DNA from 3 places in the Clostridium pabulibutyricum genome. Region 3 is predicted to be linked to each of the others. Evidence: predicted binding sites of a transcription regulator. Region 3 holds the regulator's gene; each other region holds the start of a gene.
The links. Region 3 encodes HrcA, which represses chaperone genes, less so after heat shock. Its sites were predicted from a motif close to TGTTAGCACTCNNNNNNNNNGAGTGCTAACA; they were not measured.

Region 1 (4,272 bases), on a different contig from region 3:
ATTTTAACCTTTCTATTTTATCAAGCAGCAAACATCATTTGCAAACTGAACTGGATCTTCAACAGGAAGTCCTTCAATCAAAAGTGCCTGGTTGTAAAGAAGATTTGCGTATACTTTAAGTTTATCCTTGTCTTCTTCAAACGCCTTCTTAATTGCCGTAAACATTTCATGATTAGTATTTATCTCCAGTATCTTTTCAGCTTTTACATCCTGACCGTTGCTTGGCATTGTTTTAAGTATCTTTTCCATCTCAATTGAAAGCTCGCCTTCATTTGAAAGGCATACAGGATGTGTCTTCAATCTGTTTGAAGCCCTTACTTCCTTTACCTTTCCATCAAGTGCATTCTTCATGAATTCAAACATATCTTTGTTCTCTTCTGTTTCCTTCTTACTCTCCTTGTCATCTGAATCAAATCCAAGATCTTTGCTTGATACGGATTTAAATTCCTTTTCTTTATACTTCATAAGCATCTTTATTGCAAATTCATCAACTTCATCAGTAAAATAAAGTATCTCATATCCTTTATCTTTTACAAGTTCAGTCTGTGGAAGTCTGTCAACTTTTTCTACACTTTCACCTGCAGCATAATATATATACTTCTGGTCATCTTTCATTCTTGAAACATATTCATCAAGGGTTACAAGCTTTTTCTCCGTTGAGGAATAAAACATAAGTAAATCCTGAAGTACCTCCTTATTTGCTCCAAAGTCGGAGTATACACCAAATTTAAGCTGTTTTCCAAAATTCTTATAGAATTCCATATACTTTTCACGGTCATTTTTCAACATAAGCATAAGTTCATTCTTTATCTTTTCCTTTATTTTTTTTGCAATGAACTTCAACTGCCTGTCATGTTGAAGAAGTTCTCTTGATATGTTAAGTGACAAATCCGCAGAATCAACAAGTCCCTGTACAAAGCTGAAATAATCTGGAAGAAGATCCGAACACTTTTCCATTATCATGACTCCATTTGAATAGAGTTCAAGTCCCTTTTCAAACTCTTTTGTGTAAAAGTCATATGGTGCCCTTGCAGGTATGAAAAGAAGTGTTGTATAGCTTACAAGTCCCTCGACTTTGGAATGTACAACTTTAAGAGGTTTTTCATATCCAAAGTGCTTATCCATGTAAAATCTGTCATAATCCTCGTCCTTAAGTTCATTTTTGTTTTTTCTCCATATAGGAACCATGCTGTTTAAAGTTTCATCTTCAAAATAGTCCTCATATTCCTTTTCATTATCCTTCTTAGGTCTGCTTTTTTTCATTATCATCTTAATCGGATATTTTATAAAATCAGAGTATTTTTTTACAAGTTCCTTTATTTTATAGTCTTCCAAAAGCTGGTCATAATTTTCATCTTCAGTGTTCTGCTTTATATTAAGTATAATTTTCGTGCCTACGGAATCTTTTTCACAAGGTTCTATACTATAACCTTCAACACCCTTTGATTCCCATTTATACGCCGTATCAGAATCAATAGAACGGCTTTTTACAGTTACTACATCGGATACCATGAATGCAGAATAAAATCCAACTCCAAACTGACCTATTATGTCTACGCCGTCTTTTTTGTCATTATCATTTTTAAATGCCAGGGAACCACTTTTAGCAATAGTTCCAAGATTGTTTTCAAGCTCCTCCTGGGTCATGCCTATTCCTGTGTCCTCAACTGTAAGAGTCCTATCTTCCTTGTTCAATGAAATTCTAATGTAAAAATCATCTTTGTTGAAATTTACATTCTCATCAACTAAAGATCTATAATAACTTTTATCAATAGCATCACTTGCATTTGATATAAGTTCCCTCAAAAATATCTCTTTGTTTGTATAAATCGAGTTAATCATAAGATCCAAAAGTCTTTTGGATTCCGCCTTGAACTGCTTCTTAGCCATTTTATCATTTCCTTTCATTTATAATATATGATTATGAGTACCCTATATAATAACTTCAATAAACCACGCCTATGACAAAGTCAGCATGGTTATTTATCAATCATTTTGTTAGCACTTAATATAATTGAGTGCTAATTTCATTTTAGCAATTATTTTCTCTTTGTCAAGGAGTTATAAACTATTTTTTATCAATCTGAACTTGTCGGCAGCAAAGCAGAACGATATTCTCGGAATTATTGACACAGGACACAGTCTTTGATATTATATAAACAGAACAGTATTCTGTTTATAAGGAGTATGAAAGCTAATGGCACGTAAACCTATATTACACGGTGGAAAACGCGATGAGATACTCGAATGTTCTACCAAATTATTTTTAAAATACGGGTACGAGAAGACCTCTATCCGCATGATACTAAACGATGTTGGCGGAGAAGTCGGGATGTTCTACCACTATTTCAATTCAAAACAGGAATTATTCGACAAGGTATTCGAGCATTTTATGAACCAACAAAGTATAAAACTAAATAAAATATTGTCAGGGGATACTGCATCGGAAACACCCTATCACAAATTGGAACAAATACTAATTTGTTTTTCACAAAGTATGAAAGAGTATCAAAAGTTATCAGATGGCAATATACATTGGTCTATCTTGTCTGCATTACATGAATTAACAGTATATTCTCTGCAGCCTGCGGTAAAAGATTTGATAAGTAGGTTGTGTGGCAAATACAATATAGATATTTCTGCTGAAATAAATTGGATTACCCCTTATTTATTGAAAGGAATTAGTGGATTATTACACGAAGAAAGTTTTTTAAAGTTTCCGCAGTCAAAGCAAATTCAAATAATCATAGAGTTAATTTGTAGGACGTTAAAAATACCTGCTGATGTTTTAAAAAATGTATGGGGGGTTTCTATATGAATATTTTATTTATAAACTTACCTTATTCCGGACACGTAATACCAACATTAGGTCTTGTTGAAGAATTGCAAAAGCGGAATAATCATGTTACTTATTTGTTGACAGAAAATTGGCGGGATAAAGTTTTAGCTGTTGGAGCAGAATTTATAAGCTATAAAAATGATAAAAAATTATCTAAACAAATAAAAAATGCCTGTGAGGCCGCCAAAAAGCTGATAGAGCATAACGATTTAGTCATATATGAACAATTTTTCTTTTTGGGAAAACATCTCGCAGAAAAATACAATAAACCAGTTGTGCGAATTTTCACTTCATTTGCTTCCAATGAGAAGCTTATGAAAGGATACATAAACGCAGGAGGGGTTTTCAGTATATTTCGATCAAAATGGATATGCAAAAGATGGACAAAAGAAGTTTCCAAAGATATAAAACTGAAAACTGATTGTTGGCTAGAAGAGATTATTCAAAATCCCCCTGACCTTAACCTGGTATATACTCTAAGAGAATTTCAACCATTTGCAGAAGATTTTCCGGAGGATCAATTCAAATTTATAGGATCTTCTATCTATAAACGTAATAAAAGCAGTTCGTTTATGTTACAGTGTACCAAACACCCTATTATATATATATCTTTGGGAACGGTTGTAAATAAAGCAAAAGTATTTTATAAGAAATGCATCAAAGCATTTGAGCATGAAAATGTTACCGTAATCATGTCTATCGGAAATACGGTAAAAATGAAGAGCTTAGGAGTTATTCCAAACAACTTTCATATTTATCACTTTGTGCCACAACTTGAAGTGTTAAAAAAAGCAGATATATTCATTACTCATGGTGGATTGAACAGTGTTACAGAAGCACTTTATTACGGAGTTCCCATGGTTGTAATTCCATTTATAACGGACCAACCCGTAAACGCAAAACAAATTGAAAACTTAAAATTAGGAAAAAAGTTGGAATATAAGCAAATTACGAGCAAGCTTTTAAGGGAAACAACAGTGTCAATATTAGATGATCATATCATACTTAAAAACATTCGTAAAATGCAGCAAAAAATGCAGGCAGCCCACGGCAACCAATATGGAGCAGATTTAATTATGGACTACTATAAATTACTGTAAGCATTGCCCTGCAGGAAAGTTGGACATCATTTAGTCATCAAAATCAGTAATTTTCCATGGATTGTCTTTCCCTTCAGCAAAATATATACAACTCAGTATTGAATTTTCAACCATGTCGGAAACAGCCTGATTCGTATAAAAAGCAGTATGCGGTGTAATTATTACATTAGGATAGGACTTTAAGACAGCCATATTCCTGTTTTTAATGATTTCACACTTCTTGTCCTCATAGTAAAGCCCTGTTTCCCCCTCTATTACATCCATTGAAGCTGCACCTACCTTAAGACTTTCTATTCCGTCTATAAGGTCTGACGTGTTTATAAGTGATCCTCT
Region 2 (4,272 bases), on a different contig from region 3:
CTTGAGCAAGTTGCTGAGCTTACGAAAGATAATAAATTAACAAAGGGGGAACTTGAGAAAATCCCATATAAAATAATAAAAGGAGACAAATCTGAATATAGATGCTGCGTATATAAGGAGCGTGCAGTTGTTTATGAAAGAGCTGTTCTTTCGGCGGGATTTTTGCCAACTGACAATACGATAGAGGATTTAAAAAGGATTGATGACAAGTCACATGTAATGTTTGTATTGTCTTCGGCTTGTGATCAATGTCCTATAGATAGATACAATGTTACTGAAGCTTGTAGAGGATGTATTCAGCATAAATGTATGGAGGTGTGTCCTGCAAAGGCTATTACCAGAGTTAATGGAAGATCCTATATAAATCAGGATTTGTGCAGAGAATGTGGAATGTGTAAAAAAGCATGTCCATACAATGCTATCGCCGAAGTTATGCGTCCATGTAAAAGGTCATGCCCAACTGGTGCACTTGAAATAAATCAGCATGATAGAAAAGCGAAAATAGAGAAGTCAAAGTGTATAAGCTGTGGTGCGTGTATGGCAGCATGTCCATTTGGCGCCATATCGGAATTGAGTTATATTGCAGATGTTACAAGAGAACTTACAGCAGGCAAGGAAGTATATGCAGTGGTTGCACCGTCAATTACAGGACAGTTTGGTCCTAAAGTTTCTGTTGGACAGGTTAAGGCTGCACTGAAAAAGGTTGGATTTAAGGACATGGTTGAGGCAGCATGCGGTGCGGATGCAGTAACAGTAAGTGAGAGCAAGGAGTTTGTTGAAAGAATTAATAACGGGGACAAGTTCATGACAAATTCATGCTGTTCTGGATTCATGAATTATATAGAAGTTCAATTTCCAGCTTTGGTTGATAAAATGTCAACTACGGTTTCACCTATGATAGCTACGGCAAGACTTATAAAAAAATACAATGAAAACGCAGTAGTTGTTTTTATAGGACCTTGTACTGCAAAAAAGGTTGAAGTAAACAGGGAATCTATAAAGGGTGATGTGGATTATGTACTTACCTTCGAGGAGATAGCAGGAATTTTTGGTGCATTTTCTGTAGATCCAGGAGAATGCGAAGATGACTCTGTTGAAGATGCTTCTGCTTTTGGAAGAGGTTTTGCACAAGGTGGAGGAGTTGCAGATGCGATACAGGATTACATTAAGGAAAAAGATATAAATATTGAATTCAAGCCTATAAAGGTTAGTGGCAAGGATGAAATAAAAAAGACAATGGTTAGTGCAAAGCTTGGAAGAGTTCAGGGAAACTTTATAGAAGGAATGATGTGCGATGGAGGATGTATTGGGGGAGCCGCAACTATGGCTTCTCTTATGAAAGCAAGACCACAGCTTGCAAAGTTTAAGAAACAATCTTCCAAAAAGACTATATTGTCAAATGACAACCTTGAAAAATTCAAATGTGTTGATATGGAAAGATAGTTTGTTGTATTGTAAAGGCGGTTGAATTTATTTTTATAGATTCAGCCGTCTTTATTTGTATGCTGCTACAGTATAAATAAATGTTTATTGGATAATATAGTAAATGATTGCGTATAACAGTAACTTGTATCGGGTGTTTTAAAATGAGTATAAAGACAGGATTTGAGAAATTAAAAAAATGTTTAAAAAGATACAGGACTTACATAATATTGTTTATTATTATGATATTTTTTATTGCATCGGCGTATGAATATTATTTTAAATACAGTTATATTTTAAAAAATCCACAGAGTTTGAGATTGCTTATTATGTCTTATGGGAAATATAGTATTATTGTATTTCTCCTCATTCAGACTGTACAGGTAATTGCATTCTTTATACCTGGTGAGCTGGTGCAGATTGCAGGTGGATATATATATGGTGTATTTTGGGGGACTATTCTTTCATGTGTTGGAATAACTATAGGAAGTATAATTGTATATTTGGTTTCAAAAGCGTGCGGCAGGTCTTTTGTGGATAATATGACGGCAAAGAAGGATTTTAAGCTTTTCAATAAGGTATTAAAGTCAAAAAATATAAACGTGATTGTGTTTATATTGTATCTTATACCTGGAATACCAAAGGATATACTTGCCTATATGTGTGGAATATCAAAAATAAAACTGCAGAATTTTATATTTTATTCAACGCTTGGGAGGCTTCCCGGCATATTGATTTCATCGTATTTTGGTTCAAAGGTATATTCTGGAAATAAGGGCATCTTGATATTGATATCTGTGATAATGACGTCCATATTTATAATTGGGGTAATAAAAAGTGATGATATAATATCCAGAATTATACGTAATAAATCATCTTGAGTTTTTGAGTATTTTACTAATACGGTGTAATTTATAGAAATTAAGAGAAATATTTATTTAATGAGAGTATATTTAACAATTTGCTCTATAAATAGTGTATAAGTTTCAAATTAGAATTTGAAAATATAAACAGTATTTATTATTATAATAATTGTATTAGCACTCAAGATTAATGAGTGCTAACAAGAAAAGCTAAAAGATTATTTTAAATAAATTAAAAATATTTTTAAGGAGGGGTTTTGATGAAAATTAGACCACTTGGAGACAGAGTCGTTATAAAAAAAATAGAGGCAGAAGAAACAACAAAAAGTGGAATAGTTCTGCCAGGAACTGCTAAGGAGAAACCACAGGAAGCTGAAATAGTTGCAGTTGGAACAGGTGGAATCGTAGATGGAAAAGAAGTTAAAATGGAAGTTAAAGTAGGAGAGAGAGTTCTTTTCTCAAAATATGGTGGAAATGAAGTTAAACTTGACGGACAAGAGTATACAATACTGAGACAGGATGACATTTTAGCTGTAATTGAAAAATAATATCAGATAATTTATATAACTTAAAAGTTGTGAGGAGGTTTTTTTTATGGCAAAGAGCATTTTATTTAGTGAAGAAGCCAGAAGAGCTATGCAGGAAGGCGTAAACAAGCTGGCTAATACAGTAAAGGTTACACTGGGACCAAAGGGAAGAAATGTGGTACTTGATAAAAAATTTGGTTCACCGCTTATAACAAATGATGGTGTTACTATAGCAAAGGAAATTGAGCTTGAGGATCCATATGAAAATATGGGAGCACAGCTTGTAAAGGAAGTTTCTACAAAGACAAATGATGTAGCAGGGGACGGAACTACAACAGCTACATTACTTGCTCAGGCAATAATAAGAGAAGGTTTAAAGAACGTTACAGCTGGAGCAAACCCTATGCTTTTAAGACAAGGTATAAAGAAGGCTGTAGACAAGGCTGTTGAAGAAATAAAGAAAATTTCCAAGGAGGTAAGTGGAAAGGAAGATATAGCAAGAATTGCATCCATATCTGCTTCTGATGAGGAAATAGGAAAATTAATAGCAGACGCTATGGAAAAAGTAGGAAATGAAGGAGTCATAACTGTAGAAGAGTCAAAATCAATGGGTACTGAACTTGATGTCGTTGAAGGCATGCAGTTTGACAGAGGATATTTAAGCCCATATATGGTGACTGATTCAGATAAAATGGAAGCAGTACTTGACGATCCATATATACTTATAACTGACAAGAAGATAGCAAACATACAGGAAATACTTCCACTTCTTGAACAGATAGTAAAACAGGGGAAGAAACTTCTCATAATAAGTGAGGATGTTGAAGGCGAAGCTCTTGCAACATTGGTTGTGAATAAATTGAGAGGAACATTTACATGCGTCGCAGTAAAAGCACCTGGATTTGGAGACAGAAGAAAAGAAATGCTTCAGGATATAGCAATTCTTACAGGTGGAAAAGTAATATCTGAAGAACTTGGAAGAGATATAAAAGAAGTTTCATTAGAAGATCTTGGAAAAGCTGAAAGTGTTAAAATATCCAAAGAAAATACTACAATTGTAAATGGAAAAGGTCAGAAATCTGATATCTCCGACAGAGTAAATCAGATCAGAAAACAGTTGGAAGAAACTACATCCGACTTTGATAAGGAAAAATTGCAGGAAAGGGTTGCAAAGCTTGCAGGAGGAGTAGCTGTAATAAAAGTTGGAGCAGCAACTGAAACAGAATTAAAAGAAAGAAAAATGAGAATAGAAGATGCTCTTGCAGCTACAAAAGCAGCTGTTGAAGAAGGACTTGTACCAGGTGGCGGAACAGCTTATTTGAATGTAATTCCAAAGATTGAAGAATTAAGTTCAGATGTACCTGATATCAAAGTTGGTATTGATATAATAAGAAAATCACTTGAAGAGCCAATAAGACAGATAGCTGCAAATGCAGGACTTGAAGGCTCGGTAATTATAG
Region 3 (4,272 bases):
ATCTCCTGTAAGAACTCCTGCCTGTATTGCGGCTCCAACTGCAACACATTCATCAGGATTAACTCCCTTTGATGGTTCTTTTCCAGTAAAGTTTTTAACAGCTTCCTGAACTGCAGGGATTCTTGTAGAACCACCTACAAGTATAACCTTGTTTATATCGTTTATTGAAAGTCCTGCATCTTTGAGAGCCTTTTTCATAGGTTCTATTGTTCTTTGAACAAGGTCCTGTGTAAGTTCATTGAATTTTGCCCTTGTAAGGTTCATGTCTATGTGTTTTGGACCTGTTGCATCAGCCGTAATAAATGGTAAGTTTATATTTGTCTGCATTGATGATGAAAGCTCTATCTTTGCCTTTTCTGCAGCTTCCTTCAATCTCTGGAGAGACATCTTGTCAGCTCTTAAATCTATATTGTTGTCTGCCTTGAAAGTATCTGCTATATAATCTATTATCTTCTGGTCGAAGTCATCTCCACCAAGACGTGTATCACCATTTGTAGCTTTTACTTCAAATACACCATCACCGAGTTCAAGTATTGATACATCAAATGTACCACCACCCAGATCATATACAAATATTTTCTGGTTTGTTTCAGTCTTATCCATTCCATATGCAAGAGAAGCTGCCGTAGGCTCATTTATAATTCTTCTTACATTGAGTCCTGCAATTTTACCTGCATCCTTGGTTGCCTGTCTTTGACTGTCGTTAAAATATGCTGGAACAGTTATAACTGCTTCTGTTACAGTTTCTCCAAGATATGCTTCTGCATCTGCCTTTATTTTCTGGAGTATCATGGCAGATATCTCCTGTGGTGTATACTGTTTTCCATCTATATTTACTTTATGGTCTGTTCCCATATCTCTCTTTATTGACATTATTGTCTTGTCAGGATTTGTTATTGCCTGTCTTTTTGCAACCTGACCTACAAGTCTTTCACCGTTTGCCTGAAATGAAACCACAGATGGGGTAGTTCTTGCACCTTCTGAGTTTGCTATAACTACAGGATCTCCACCTTCCATAACCGCAACACATGAATTTGTCGTACCTAAATCAATACCTATTATCTTTGACATACTAATTACCTCCTCAATTAACTAACTTCAAAGTTCTATTAAATATTTGAATTAATTTGCAACCTTTACCATGCTGTATCTTATCACTTTATCTCCCCGCTTGTATCCCTTTTGAAACACCTCTGCTATACTATTCTTATCATAGTTTTCATCTTCCACATGCATAACTGCATTATGAAAATTAGGATCAAATTCACCATCTGCAGGTATTTCATCGACATCAAGTTTTTTAAGAGCCTCATTAAAAATTTTCACTGTCATTTCGACACCTTTTTTCAAATCGTCTGCACTTCCATCAACTTTGATTGCTCTTTCAAGATTATCAAGTACAGGAAGAATTTCTTTAAGTACATCTTCACATACATCTGTATATATTTTTTCTTTCTCCTTGGCAGTCCTTTTTCTAAAATTATCATACTCTGCAACTGTCCTTGCCAATCTGTCTTTCAAAGCTTCACACTGACTCTTTGATTTTCCAATTTTAATTTTCAATTCTTCATTCTCACTTTTTATATTTTTTAGTTCATCTTCCTTTTCTTTTTGCTCTGATTCCCCTGCACTTTCTTCATCCACATCTTTCGTGCAAGTATCTTCCTGTTTCTCTTCTTCAGGATCCTTATCATCGGCCGAACTATTTTCTTCAACCTTATCTTTTAAATCTTTATTTTTACATTCATCATTATTTTTAATATCATCCTTCTTCTTAAACATTTGATTGTTTCCTCCAATCTCATATATTTATAATAAAATGCAGGTGAATATAAAACTTAATCATAATCAAAGTAAGCATTTGTCAGAATAAAATTCAATTCTCTAACTACATTTGTGAGTACGGAAATAACCTTGGAATACGGAATTCTCGTAGGACCTATGAGACCAATTTTCCCTATAGGTTTATTTCCAAGATTGTAAAATGCCGATATCACACTGCAATCCTCAGCTCCTTGTATATAATTTTCGCTTCCAATTCTTATAGAAATATTGGATGAATCATTCAACAGTTCATTCACCTTTTCCTTATTATCCAACATTGACAGAAATTCTCTGGCTTTTTCAATATCTTTGTACTCTGGGTAATCAAATATATTTACGGTACCCTGCATATATATGTCAGCATTGTCTGCACTTTTCAGATTCTCATACATGACAGGTATAATTGCATTGAATATATCTTCATATCCTTTTAAGTCCAATTTTATATTATTTATGACTTCAAGATTTATCTGTTCACTGTTAAGTCCCCTCAACCTGTCACTTAAAAGGCGGCTGAGTTTTATAAGAACATTATCAGGAATATTTTTCCCAACACGTATAACATTATTCTTTATTACTCCATTATCTGTAACAATTACAAGGAGTATGTTGTTGTTTGACTCTATATTTACAAGCTGAAGGTGTTTTATATAACTCTTGCTTATTGAAGGAACCTTGACTATACATGTAAGCTTTGTAAGTTCCGAAAGAAGCATCGTCGTATGTTTTATTATCTCATCCATCTGGAGTATTGCACTGTTTAAAATCTTGTTTTTTATTATAATTAATTCTTCTTCACTGAGATTAGGCACATGCATAAGTTTATCAACATAAAGCCTATATCCCTTGTTTGACGGCTTCCTTCCCGACGAACTATGAGGTTGCTCCAAATAGCCCATATCCTCAAGATCAGCCATTTCATTTCTTATTGTAGCCGAACTTATTCCCATATTATATTTTTTTGCTATGGTTCTGGATCCCACAGGCTCCGCTGTTTTTATATAATCATTTATTATGGCCTGAAGTATTCTTATCTTTCTTTCATCCATTTCCATAATATCACCTCTTTATTAGCACTCGTTATTACTGAGTGCTAACTGCTATGATTAAAAAATATCACTGATATTTTTTTTTGTCAACTTTATACAGTGTTTATTATCTAATCATAATTTGCAGTATAATTTATTTAAGCCGACCATATTTTAAAATACTCACTTTTACTCCTTATATCTAAGTTGTCAATATAAACTCACACATCACACTGTTTGCCACATCCATACCTCTTCTGCTCAAGTACATTCTATCTCCCTTTTCAACAAGAGTTCCATATCGTATATGTTTCTCAATAGGCACCTTGTATACCGAATAAATATCTTTTCCAAATCTTTTTTGAAACTCAAAAATACTTATGCCATTTTTTTTTCTAAGGCCCATGAACATAAATTCTTCCATACTGTCGTAAATTGAATTTTTATGTACATCAAGCTTTCGAAGCTTTTTCTCTTCAATTTGGTTTATATATTCTTCTATACTGTCTGTTCTCCTGTATCTGGTTTTTCCAACACAGGAATGTGAACCGGCGCCGCATCCAATATAATCTCCAAGATTCCAATAATTCAAATTATGAATGCATTCAAACCCTTTCTTTGAAAAATTGGATATTTCATATTGCAGATATCCATTTTTCTCAAGAAAACCAACTGCAAAATGATACATGTCTCTTTCATCGCACTCGTTCATCAATTCTATTTCACCCTCATTATACATTCTATAAAAAGGGGTTCCCTGTTCCAATATAAGGCTGTAGCATGATATGTGTTCAACATCAAGTTCCACTACCCTTTCCAAAGTTTCCTTCCAGTCATCAAAACTCTGGCCTGGAATTCCAAACATGAGATCTACATTTATATTTGAAAACCCAAGCTCTCTTGAAATAGAATATGCCTTCTTAAAATCTTCAAGCTTATGTATTCTTCCAAGTCTTTCGAGTATTTTGTCCTGCCATGCCTGAAGTCCTATGCTCAGTCTGTTTACTCCCATATCTTTAAACAGCTTGAGTTTGTCTGCAGTAAAACTTCCGGGATTACCCTCTATTGTAAATTCAATTTGACTATGAAGTTTTCTTGAATTTATGGATTCTATAATTGTCTTCATGGAATTTGTATTTACATACGTAGGCGTACCCCCACCTATAAATATAGTACTTATACCACCTTTTATATCTCTTATCTCATCTGAAAGTGCCTGGGAATATTTATCAATAAGTGTTTCCTTTCCACTGTATGAAGTAAAATCACAGTACAAACACTTTCTCGCACAAAACGGTATATGCACATACAATGAAGTGTATTTTTCAAAATCATCATGCTGTACTTTAAAACTCATAAAGGCACCTTCTAATCCTCAGTCTTCAATATCGCCATAAATGCTTCCTGAGGTATTTCAACC

Region 1: the regulator HrcA is predicted to act here: its motif matches at 1,997-2,027, upstream of htpG (molecular chaperone HtpG).
Region 2: the regulator HrcA is predicted to act here: its motif matches at 2,458-2,488, upstream of groES (co-chaperone GroES).

Annotation. Positions count from the first base shown of each region.
Region 1 is NZ_JBZAYZ010000002.1:45,856-50,127, forward strand. It holds gene htpG (molecular chaperone HtpG) at 13-1,890, opposite strand; gene AC4CVH_RS03525 (TetR/AcrR family transcriptional regulator) at 2,198-2,818, shown strand; gene AC4CVH_RS03530 (macrolide family glycosyltransferase) at 2,815-3,939, shown strand; gene AC4CVH_RS03535 (D-isomer specific 2-hydroxyacid dehydrogenase family protein) at 3,970-4,272, opposite strand, start outside.
Region 2 is NZ_JBZAYZ010000007.1:102,628-106,899, forward strand. It holds gene AC4CVH_RS09285 (4Fe-4S dicluster domain-containing protein) at 1-1,443, shown strand, start outside; gene AC4CVH_RS09290 (TVP38/TMEM64 family protein) at 1,587-2,303, shown strand; gene groES (co-chaperone GroES) at 2,546-2,833, shown strand; gene groL (chaperonin GroEL) at 2,880-4,272, shown strand, end outside.
Region 3 is NZ_JBZAYZ010000005.1:47,529-51,800, reverse strand. It holds gene dnaK (molecular chaperone DnaK) at 1-1,071, opposite strand, end outside; gene grpE (nucleotide exchange factor GrpE) at 1,123-1,782, opposite strand; gene hrcA (heat-inducible transcriptional repressor HrcA) at 1,839-2,879, opposite strand; gene hemW (radical SAM family heme chaperone HemW) at 3,055-4,209, opposite strand; gene lepA (translation elongation factor 4) at 4,221-4,272, opposite strand, start outside.